One region of the Pseudomonas sp. FW507-12TSA genome, then DNA from elsewhere that is predicted to be linked to it. Evidence: riboswitches for the same ligand, from Rfam matches in the RefSeq annotation. Region 1 holds a riboswitch; each other region holds the start of a gene.
What was found. A riboswitch is a leader RNA that binds a small molecule or an ion and turns the genes downstream of it on or off. The one in region 1 is predicted to bind cobalamin.
Positions count from the first base shown of each region.

Region 2: linked by a shared signal. The riboswitch ahead of AC3WK8_RS26365 (TonB-dependent receptor plug domain-containing protein) and the one ahead of AC3WK8_RS04120 (CbtB domain-containing protein) in region 1 are both predicted to bind cobalamin.
Region 3: linked by a shared signal. The riboswitch ahead of cobO (cob(I)yrinic acid a,c-diamide adenosyltransferase) and the one ahead of AC3WK8_RS04120 (CbtB domain-containing protein) in region 1 are both predicted to bind cobalamin.

Region 1 covers NZ_JBYSWT010000003.1:96,487-99,731, forward strand. Annotated here, with positions in the region: gene cobM (precorrin-4 C(11)-methyltransferase) at 1-518, opposite strand, end outside; gene AC3WK8_RS04110 (cobalamin biosynthesis protein) at 763-1,164, opposite strand; gene AC3WK8_RS04115 (CbtA family protein) at 1,161-1,865, opposite strand; gene AC3WK8_RS04120 (CbtB domain-containing protein) at 1,876-2,064, opposite strand; cobalamin riboswitch at 2,162-2,381, opposite strand; cobalamin riboswitch at 2,467-2,676, shown strand; gene cobW (cobalamin biosynthesis protein CobW) at 2,774-3,245, shown strand, end outside.
Region 2 covers NZ_JBYSWT010000034.1:27,067-30,311, forward strand. Annotated here, with positions in the region: gene AC3WK8_RS26365 (TonB-dependent receptor plug domain-containing protein) at 1-1,608, opposite strand, end outside; cobalamin riboswitch at 1,762-1,963, opposite strand; gene AC3WK8_RS26370 (arginine N-succinyltransferase) at 2,185-3,245, opposite strand, start outside.
Region 3 covers NZ_JBYSWT010000038.1:47,723-50,967, reverse strand. Annotated here, with positions in the region: gene AC3WK8_RS27975 (cobyrinic acid a,c-diamide synthase CobB) at 1-697, opposite strand, end outside; gene cobO (cob(I)yrinic acid a,c-diamide adenosyltransferase) at 708-1,319, opposite strand; cobalamin riboswitch at 1,401-1,637, opposite strand; gene AC3WK8_RS27965 (hypothetical protein) at 1,804-2,385, shown strand; gene AC3WK8_RS27960 (PQQ-dependent sugar dehydrogenase) at 2,455-3,245, shown strand, end outside.

The DNA.
Region 1 (3,245 bases):
GCGACGATGCGCTCCAGATGGTTGACCCCCAGGTGGATGGCCATGGTGGCGCCATGGGCCGCCAGGCTGGCGAACTCTTCCCCGGCCGGCATGCTGGTTTTGTCCGCGTAGCGGGTGAGGATCACGCTCTGGGAGACATCGGGCAAGGTCAGCTCCGCTCCCAGCAATGCGGCGCAGGCGGCGGTGGCGGTGACTCCGGGGACGATCTCGAAAGCAATCCCCAGCTCCCGCAGGCAACGGATCTGCTCGCCGATGGCGCCGTACAGGCTCGGATCGCCGGAGTGCACCCGGGCTACATCCTGGCCCTGGGCATGGGCTTCGCGGATGGCCTCGATGATCTGTTCCAGGTGCAATTCGGCGCTGTTGATCACCCGTACCGCGCTATGCCCTTCGAGCACCGCCTGGGGCACCAGGGAGCCGGCGTAGATGATCACCGGGCAGCGATGGATCAGGCGCTGGCCCTTGACGGTGATCAGTTCCGGGTCGCCGGGGCCGGCGCCGATGAAGTAGACAGTCATGGCAGTGTCCTGTGAAAAAGGGGGCGAGCAGGCTTCATGATGAAGATCGCTCATGATCGAGGGCGGGGGTTAGCGGCGATTCTACGGGCAAACAGCTAACAGGCCGTTGAAAAACTATCTGCGTTGCCATCGCTGCGTTGAAAACAGGCTGGTGCGCCAGCCCGGTCAAAATGCTCATTTACCGCGCGTAAACTGCGCTTTTTCGCTTGTTTTCGCCTTGTGCTGGCTGCCTCGCCTACGTTTTTCAAGGGCCTGCCAATGCCAAGGTGGCTTCGGCGGATTTCTGCCGGGGCACCAGCAGTTGCGCCGAGCCTGCTTGCAGGCATTCGGCCATGGCCAGGGCGGCGCTTTCGGCGACGCCATGACAGCCGGTGCGTTCGAATGCGGCCTGCGACCTGTGGCTCAGGCGGGAGTCGTAGGGCGCCAGTTGGGCACTGCTGAAGAAGGTCAATGGCAGCGACAACTGCTGCGCCAGCTCCAGCAGGCCCGGTTCATCCTGCTTCAGGTCGATGCTGGCCATGGCCTGTACCTGGCCCAGGTCCAGGCCATGGGCCCGCAGCACCTGGTCCAGCAGGGCGCGCAGGGCGCTGGCCGGGCAACCCTTGCGACAACCCAGGCCGACCACCAGGGCCGGCTCGGTGATCATGCCCGCTGGCCATCCTCGCCCTTGCGCCGGAACAGCCAGGCGCTGATCAAGCCCAGGGCCAGCCAGAAGGCGGCATTGGTCAATTGCGAGGCGATCTTGAACTGGGCCTCCAGTGCTTCGGGAGCCAGCATCGAATGCACTTCCGGTTGGGGAGCGCCGATCACATGGGGCACGGCGATGATGGCCGCGCCCAGCAACTTCAGCAGCCAGTTGCCGGCGAACACGATCAGTGCCAGGCCCACGGCAGTGGACGCGGCGGCACCGACCCACCAGGTCTGGCGCTGCACCAGGTCGGCCGCGGCGGTGCCCGGCAGCTCCGGCGGCAGGCCCAGGGTGGGCGCCAGGCAGAAGGTGGCGTAGCCGGCCAGGCCCCAGAGCAGGCCCTGGGAAGTGCGGCTCGGTGCGCGCAGGGTGTAGAGGCCTGCCAGCATCAGGGCGAAGCCCACGGCGACCACCAGGTTGCCGCCGGTGGTGGACAGGACTCGCTGCCAGCCGTCCTCCGGTTCCCAGGCTTCTTCATCGTGGACGTGCCCGGCCATGGCGCCCGGGGCGTGTTCATGGACTGCCTCGGTGGCCGGGGCCTTTTCGTAGGTTTCCGCCTGGAGAATCAATGGCGCGACCCAGAAGCTTTGCAGCAAGGTCAGCAGCAGGGCGGCCAGCAGCCCGGTGAAGCCTGCGGTTTGCGCGATACGCTTGATCATCGGACGGGTCTCAGTGGCAAGGGAAGGCGGCGCTGTGGCGGGTGTCGTGGGCGGCGTTGTGCACTGCCTCGATATGCGAGAAGCCGGCGAAGTACACCAGGCAGGCGCCAAGGATCGAGGCACCGATGGCGGCTACCAGGCGCTGGCTCAGGGTGGCGGTGCTGCTGGCGGAATGGCTGGTGCTGCTGATGATCGACATGGCGCGTTCCCTTGGGTTTGTCAGCGGGAAGCGGCGCAGGAAAACCCCGCGTGGCGTTCACGCAGGGTTTGCAACAGCGCCCGCCCACCGCGGGTTTGTTATTCGTGTATTGCGGGCCGGTCTCCGGGCTCGCGAGGGGCAGGGCGGGTCATGCCATGCCGGCAAGTGTCGCCTTCCCATGCCCAGGGCACAGTGGATCTGACACTTCGCTCGCTTACCGTTGCGGGGGCAGCACCGGACTGGTCATCGCGGCAAGCGCGTGATTCACCGGTTTCCCGTTTCACCCTGTGAAGGGCACCCGTAACAAGTTGTGTAGCAAATCATGGGCAAGGGAGCGCCGTCAATCGCCGGTTGGCACGGGAAGCCGCCGCATATGTGCATTGACCGTCCTCCGCGCTCTGCGTAGCCTTGCGCCTTCGAGGTTCTTCGGCCAGCGGTCGAAGCTAAGACGGGAACGCGGTAGAAGCCGCGGCTGCCCCCGCAACTGTGAAGGGTTCCATTCCTGCACGGCCACTGCCTGGCGTCCATGACGCTGGCGGGAAGGCACAGGAAGCGTCAGTCCTGGACTGGCAAGCCCCCAGCCAGGAGACCTGCCTCGACCCAGATTCTCACTACAACCGGGCGGGGTGATCCGGTGGCGAAATCAGCACCTGGCCCGCGCCGTGCCTGTCGTCCCGTATGCCCGCCTCCTTCGCCAAAAGGGCATCCGATGAAAACACTGGCCAAACTTCCCGTCACCATCGTCACCGGCTTCCTGGGCTCGGGCAAGACCACCTTGCTGCGGCACATGCTGGACAACGCCCAGGGCCGTCGTATCGCGGTGATCGTCAACGAGTTCGGCGAACTGGGCATCGACGGCGAGATCCTCAAGCAGTGCTCCATCGGCTGCACCGAGGAAGAGGCCAGCGGCCGGGTCTTCGAATTGGCCAACGGCTGCCTGTGCTGCACCGTGCAGGAAGAATTCTTCCCGGTGATGCGTGAACTGGTGGCCCGCCGTGGCGACCTGGACCATATCCTCATCGAAACCAGCGGCCTGGCCCTGCCCAAGCCCCTGGTGCAAGCCTTCCAGTGGCCGGAAATCCGCAGCGCCTGCACCGTCGATGCGGTGATCACCGTGGTCGACAGCCCGGCCGTGGCCGCCGGCACCTTCGCCGCCTTCCCGGACCAGGTGGACGCCCAGC
Region 2 (3,245 bases), on a different contig from region 1:
GCTCAGGGTCACGTTGCGTGACTCGACCAGGTTGCGGGTCATGTCGGCGGACAGGTTCCATTGCGGGCTGAACTGCCAGCGTCCGTCCACCTCGATGCCCCGGACCCTGACCTGTTTGTCACCGTTGACGAATTGTTTGTTGTCCAGGGCAATCAGGTCGTCGATCTTGCGCCGGTAGGCGGTGATGCTGGCATTGAATTCACCGGCCAGCAGGCTGCCCTTGTAGTCCAGGCCCAGTTCGGCGTTGACGCTCTTTTCCGGCTTGAGGTTGCGGTTGCCTTTTTCATTGGGTTCATTGGCGAACAACTGCTCGGCGTTGGGCAGCTTGAAGGCATTGCCGTACTGGCCGCGCAGTTGCCAGTTGGGCGTGAGGTCGTACAGCGAGGTGAGCATGCCCACCGTGGCACTCTCGCCGCCGCTGATTTTCTCGTGGCGCACGCCGATGCTCGGGTGCCAGTCCGGCAGGGCTTCGAACACCGGGCGCAACTGGGTATACAGGGCGTTGGCCTGGGCCTTGTTGTCGTCGATCTTGAGTACGTCGTCCTGGCCCTTGAACCACTGGTTGTCGGTGCCGAACACCAGCACATGGCCGCCGTCCAGCTCGGCCTTGCCCTCGGCCTGCACGCCCCAGTCGGTGAAGCCCCAGTAGTCGTTGTGGTTGATGACCTTGATGCCGCCATCATCGTTGCTGTTGATACGGGTGTAGCGCGTGTCCCAATCGTTGACATGGCCCTTGACGAAGTAGCTGAAGCGTTCGCCCAGGCGTTGCTCGAAGGTGGCGGTGGCGATCTGCTGGACCCGGTCGTTGGTGGTCTTCTTGTTGTTCGCGGCGCGGGCGAAATCCAGGTTGGCGTCGGTGTACTGGTAGAACAGCTCCAGGCGCGAGTCGTCGCCGAACCCCTGGATCGCCTTGGCGCCGAAGGTGGTCACCTCATAGGAACGCTTCTTGTCGTGGGTATTTTTGTAGGCGCTGTTGCGAAACGGCTGGTAGCCGTCGGAGACGTTGTGGCTGACATAGGCCAGCAAGCCGAGATCGCCCAGGCCGTTGCTGACGATGCGTTCCGCCCGGGCATCGCCGCTCCTGCCCATGAAGCTGTCCAGGCCCAGGTTGACTTCGCCGGAGGCGTCGCGGGTCTGTGGGCTACGGGTGACGATGTTGATCACCCCGGACACCGCCTGGGTGCCGAACAGCAGGCTCTGCCCGCCCTTGAGCACTTCGATGCGCTCGATGGCGTTGGCTGGCAGGGTATCCAGGTACAGGCCGCCGTACAGGCGGTTGTTCAGGCGCACGCCATCGAGCAGGATCAGCGTGTCATCGTTGCGCCCACCCAGCAGCGAATAGGTGCCGTAGTCGAAGGGGCCGTTCTTGGGCGCCACGTAGAGGCCCGGCACGTACATCTGCAGGACCCGGGTGATGTCGCTGCTGGGGCCGGCGCGTTCGATCTGCTGGCGATCGATGATTTCCACTTTGCTGCCGTACTTGGCCATCTCGGCCACGGTGGTGGACTCCACCGACGGGGCGGAGACGAACTGCTGGTCGAGCTTCAGGGAGGTGTCGTCCGCCAGCAGCCAGGGGCTGAACAGGCAGCCGAGCAGGGCGCCGCCCATGGAACGGCGCGCAGCGCGCCAGTCGCGCGCAAGGGAAGTGTCTGTTGTTGTCATTGTTGGTCTTCTCGAAAGTATCTTCGGGAAGCACGCAGGGAGAAGGTGGCAGGCACGCGCACGCGCCCACACCGGCCCATGCCCGCCCACCGCAGGATTGCCAAACAGATGCTTCAGGCCGGTCTCCGGGCTTGCGAGGCTGGCTGCATTCGCCTTCCCATACCTTGGGTACAGTGGCGTGTTGAATGCAGCACTCGCTTACCGTTGCGGGGGCAGCACCGGACTTGCCCCTGGGGGCGCACCGGTTTCCCGTTTCACCTCACGCACGGCGGCGTGAGGCACCTGAAACAGGGCGGCATCTGAACATCCGTCCGGCCGTTCGTCAATCCTGTGGCCGACACGATCGCGCCCACTGCGTAGTCATGCCGTTATCGCCCAGCCCAGTTCCGGTAGCCGCTGCTGAGCCTGCGAAGCTGTGCCAAGGCCCGCGGGGCCTTGATTGTGGAGTGCGCAAGGTTTGCGCTCGCTGCGTGGTCGTGCGCAGCCTGCGGCAGCGGCTATACCAAGCGGGTTTGCCCGGCGTTACCAGGCAATGGCGGGGGAGGTGCGTACCTGGGCCTGGCCACCGGCATCGGCGGGGCAGGCCAGCAGTGGCACCGCACGCACCGAGTCACCGGGCTGCAGTTGCAGGCGCTTGGTGGCCTGGCGGTCCACCAGCAGGCAGCCGGCCACCAGGCGCCCGGGCGCGGCGGTGATGCGGCAGCTCTCCAGGCGCCGGTTGTGGATCAGCCACATCGGCGCCTGCTCGTCCGGGTTGCCCACCAGCAACGGCAGGACCTGGCTTTCACGCACGCTGCGGATCTTCGCCACTTCGGCCTCGATCAGCGGGCCACCGTCGAACACATCGATGCAGCCCTGGTGGCTGAAACCTTCGTCGTGCAGGATGCCCACCGCCTGTTCGGTGCTGGCGTGGGCCTGGCCGATGGCCGCCTGGGCCTGTGGGCTGAGCAGGCAGGTATAGAGCGGTTGGCGCGGCATCAGCTCGGCGATGGAGGACTTGCCGCCATGGCTGGACAGGCGGTTGGCCTGCTGGAAATCCATCTTGAAGAAATGCCGCCCCAGGCTGTCCCAGAACGGCGAGCAACCTTGGCTGTCGACCTGGCCGCGCAACTCCACCACCAGCTTGTCGCCGAACAGCGCCGGGTACTCGGCGACGAACAGCAAGCGCGCCGTGGACAGCAGGCGCCCGGTATAGCCCTGGCGCAGGTCGTGGCGCAGGAACAGCGAGCACAGCTGGGATTGCCCGGCCATGTCGTTGCTCAAGAACAGGGTCGGGATCTGTTTCTCGATACCCAGTCCCGGGGCGCTGCCGCGAGTGATGCCGAGCCGGTAGTTGTAGCAGGGCTCGCGCAGGCCGATGGCACCGCTCAAGCCACAGATGCCGATCACCTGCTGCTCGTCATCTTCCAGCACGAACAGGTAGTCGGCGTCGGCGCGTTCCACCTGGCCGGCGAACGTGCGTTGGGCCCAGCGCACCCGATGGTCCAGGCGCTCGGGGTCGGTGCTGAGGTTGTCCAGTTCTCGCTGGCTGCCACCCAGCAGGCGCAGCAGCGCGGGCAGGTCGGAGACGCGAATCGGGCGCA
Region 3 (3,245 bases), on a different contig from region 1:
CGCAGGCCACCGGAGCCGGCGCGGCAAACCCCACCGCCGGCGGCAGCGCCACCTGGCAACTGCTGGCCAAGGCCTCGGCAGCGGCATCCAGGCGCAGATCCAGGTCATTGAGTTCATTGGCCTGGACCAGGCCCAGATGGCGGCTGGGCAGCTCGATCGAGGTTTCCCGGGACAAGGCTCCATACCAGCGCAACCCCTCGGTCAGGCTGCCTTCGAGCAGTTGCGCATGGCGCAAGGTCCCCACACGGTTGGCCAACACGCCGGCGAACGGCAGGTCCGGCTGGTAGCGCGCCAGACCCAGGGCCAGGGCGCCGAAAGTCTGGGCCATGGCGGTGCCATCGATCACCCCCAGCACCGGTACGCCGAAATGCCGTGCCAGATCCGCGCTCGATGGCGTGCCATCGAACAATCCCATGACGCCCTCGATCAGGATCAGGTCGGCCTCGCCGGCGGCCTCCCACAGCAGGCGGCGACTTTCCTGCTCGCCCACCATCCACATGTCCAGCTGGTACACCGGGGCACCGCTGGCACGCTCGAGAATCATCGGATCGAGAAAATCCGGACCGCACTTGAACACCCGCACCTTGCGCCCCTGGTTACGGTGCAGGCGCGCCAGGGCGGCGGTCACGGTGGTCTTGCCCTGGCCGGATGCCGGAGCGGCGATCAATACCGCCGGGCAATGACGAACATCATTCATGGGTTCACGCTCACAGCTCGATGCCCTTCTGCGCCTTGATACCGGCCTGGAAGGCGTGCTTGACCATGCCCATTTCGGTGACGGTGTCGGCCAGTTCGAGCATTTCCGGCTTGGCCCCGCGCCCGGTCACCACCACGTGCTGCATCGGCGGACGGGCCTGCAGGTCGCTGAGCACCTGATCCAGGTCCAGGTAACCATGCTTGAGGGCAATGTTCAGCTCATCGAGTACCACCAGGCCGATCTGCGGATCGCGCAACAGCTCCCGGGAAACCGCCCAGGCGGCCTCGGCGGCGGCGATGTCGCGCTGGCGATCCTGGGTCTCCCACGTGAAGCCCTCGCCCATCACATGGAACCGTACCTGCTCGGGAAAGCGCCGGAAGAACAGCTCTTCGCCTGTGCTTTCGCGGCCCTTGATGAATTGCACCACGCCACAATGCATGCCATGCCCCATGGACCGTGCCAGCATGCCGAAGGCCGAACTGCTCTTGCCTTTGCCGTTGCCGGTCAGGACCAGCAACAGCCCGCATTCATTGGGCGAGTTGGCGATACGCTCGTCGATCACCGCTTTTTTGCGCAGCATGCGCGCCAGATGACGTTCGTCACGCTCGAGGGATTCACTCATGGAGCAGCTCTCCGTTGGGGCTTGGGGAACGGGGGGCAGGAATGGAAATGGACGGCGCAAGCCTGGCATCGCCCTCCGTGATGCCGTTGGATGAATCAGGCCGGTCTCCGGGCTCGTGAGCGGCACCACTGCCGGACTGCGCGCCTTCCCATGCCTGCTTTCGACACAGTGGCACTTGCGCAATCTTGACTCACCTACCGTTGCGGGGGCAGCGCCGGAATCGTCGCCGGCTCCATCGCTGGAACGGGCCCTGACCGGCTTCCCTGTTTCACTCTGTCGACCCGGGAGTCACAGAGCACCTGAAACAAGTCGCGAAGGTTAGAGGGTTGGGAATGGAGCGTCAATGAAGCGGCCCGCCGCACCCAACGGAAAACTGCACTGCATCAACAAACTGACGCCAATCTTGTGCCACACTGAAAGCAGTGATATCAAATAGCCACTTTCAGGACATGACGTCCCGTCACAACAATAAGGGGTGAGTTCGATGCAAGGCATGATCATCAGCAATCCAAGGCTGGAATTCCTGCGACCGATGCTGGAGCGCTGGTTCGATTGCATTGACCGCTACAACGCGATTCGCGGCGATAACGAAACCCCTTACTGGTTCGACGAGCAGGCCAACCTGGGACTGCTCTCGGCCGCGGCCTGGATGGCCGAGATGGTGACCCTGGAACGCAGCCCCAGCAAGAAGCAGCTCGAAGAAGGTGCGCGCAATGCCCGTACCGATCTGTACCTGGCCACCAAGGAAGAACGTGCCTACATCCAGGCCACCCAGCGCTGGCCACGAGTCAACAACCTGGCCCTGACCCAGGCCCTGCAGGATATCGCCAATGCAGCGAAGACCATCAGCCACCCCAGCGACCTGAAGCTTGGCTGCCTGTTCGTCGCACCTCAAAAGGCCCAGCACAGCGCGACCCCCGAGGAACTGCAAGACATGCTCGACGACCTGCAGAAGGAACACTGCTGCGCCGTGGCCTGGTACTTCCCGTATGCCTACCGCAAGCTGCACAACGAAGCCGGCCACTACCACCCCGGAGTGGCGGTATTGTTCAAGGAAGCTCGCTAAACACAAGGAACCCCAGGGCGCCCATGCTTCTCTATGATTGAATGTTCGCGCACTCATAGGGATATCAGCATGCTCAAGCCTCGCCATACCTTGCTCATCGCCATCGCCGCCGGCCTCGCCGCCTGCGGCGAAACCTCCAGCCTGCAGGTTGCGGACGGCACCGGCCCGAACCCCAAGCTGCCGGAACCCAACCCCACCCTGATCCCCACGCTGAACATCGCTCCGGCCATCGGTTGGCCCGAGGGAGCGAAACCGCTGGCCGCCAGCGGAACCCAGGTCAGCGCCTTCGCCGAGAATCTCGATCATCCACGCTGGCTCTATGTACTGCCTAACGGGGACGTGCTGGTGGCGGAAACCAACGCTCCACCCAAACCGGACGACAGCCGGGGCATCCGCGGCTGGGTAGCCGGCAAGGTGATGGGGCGCGCCGGGGCCACGGTTCCCAGCGCCAACCGCATCACCCTGTTGCGCGATGCCGACCACGACGGCGTGGCGGAGACGCGCAGCGTCTTCCTGGAGAACCTCAATTCACCCTTCGGCATGACCCTGGTGGGCAACGATCTGTATGTAGCCGATACCGACAAGCTGCTGCGCTTTCCCTACCAGAGCGGTGACACCAGGATCAGCGCCAGGGCCACCAAGGTAGTGGACCTGCCCGGCGGTACGCTGAATCACCACTGGACCAAGAATGTCATCGCCAGCAAGGATGGCAGCAAGCTGTACGTCACCGTCGGCTCGAACAGCAATGTCGGCGAAAACGGCCTGGACAAGGAAGAAGGCCGGGCAGCGATCTGGGAAGTGGACCGTGCCAGCGGCCAGCATCGCTTGTTCGCCACTGGGCTGCGCAACCCCAACGGCCT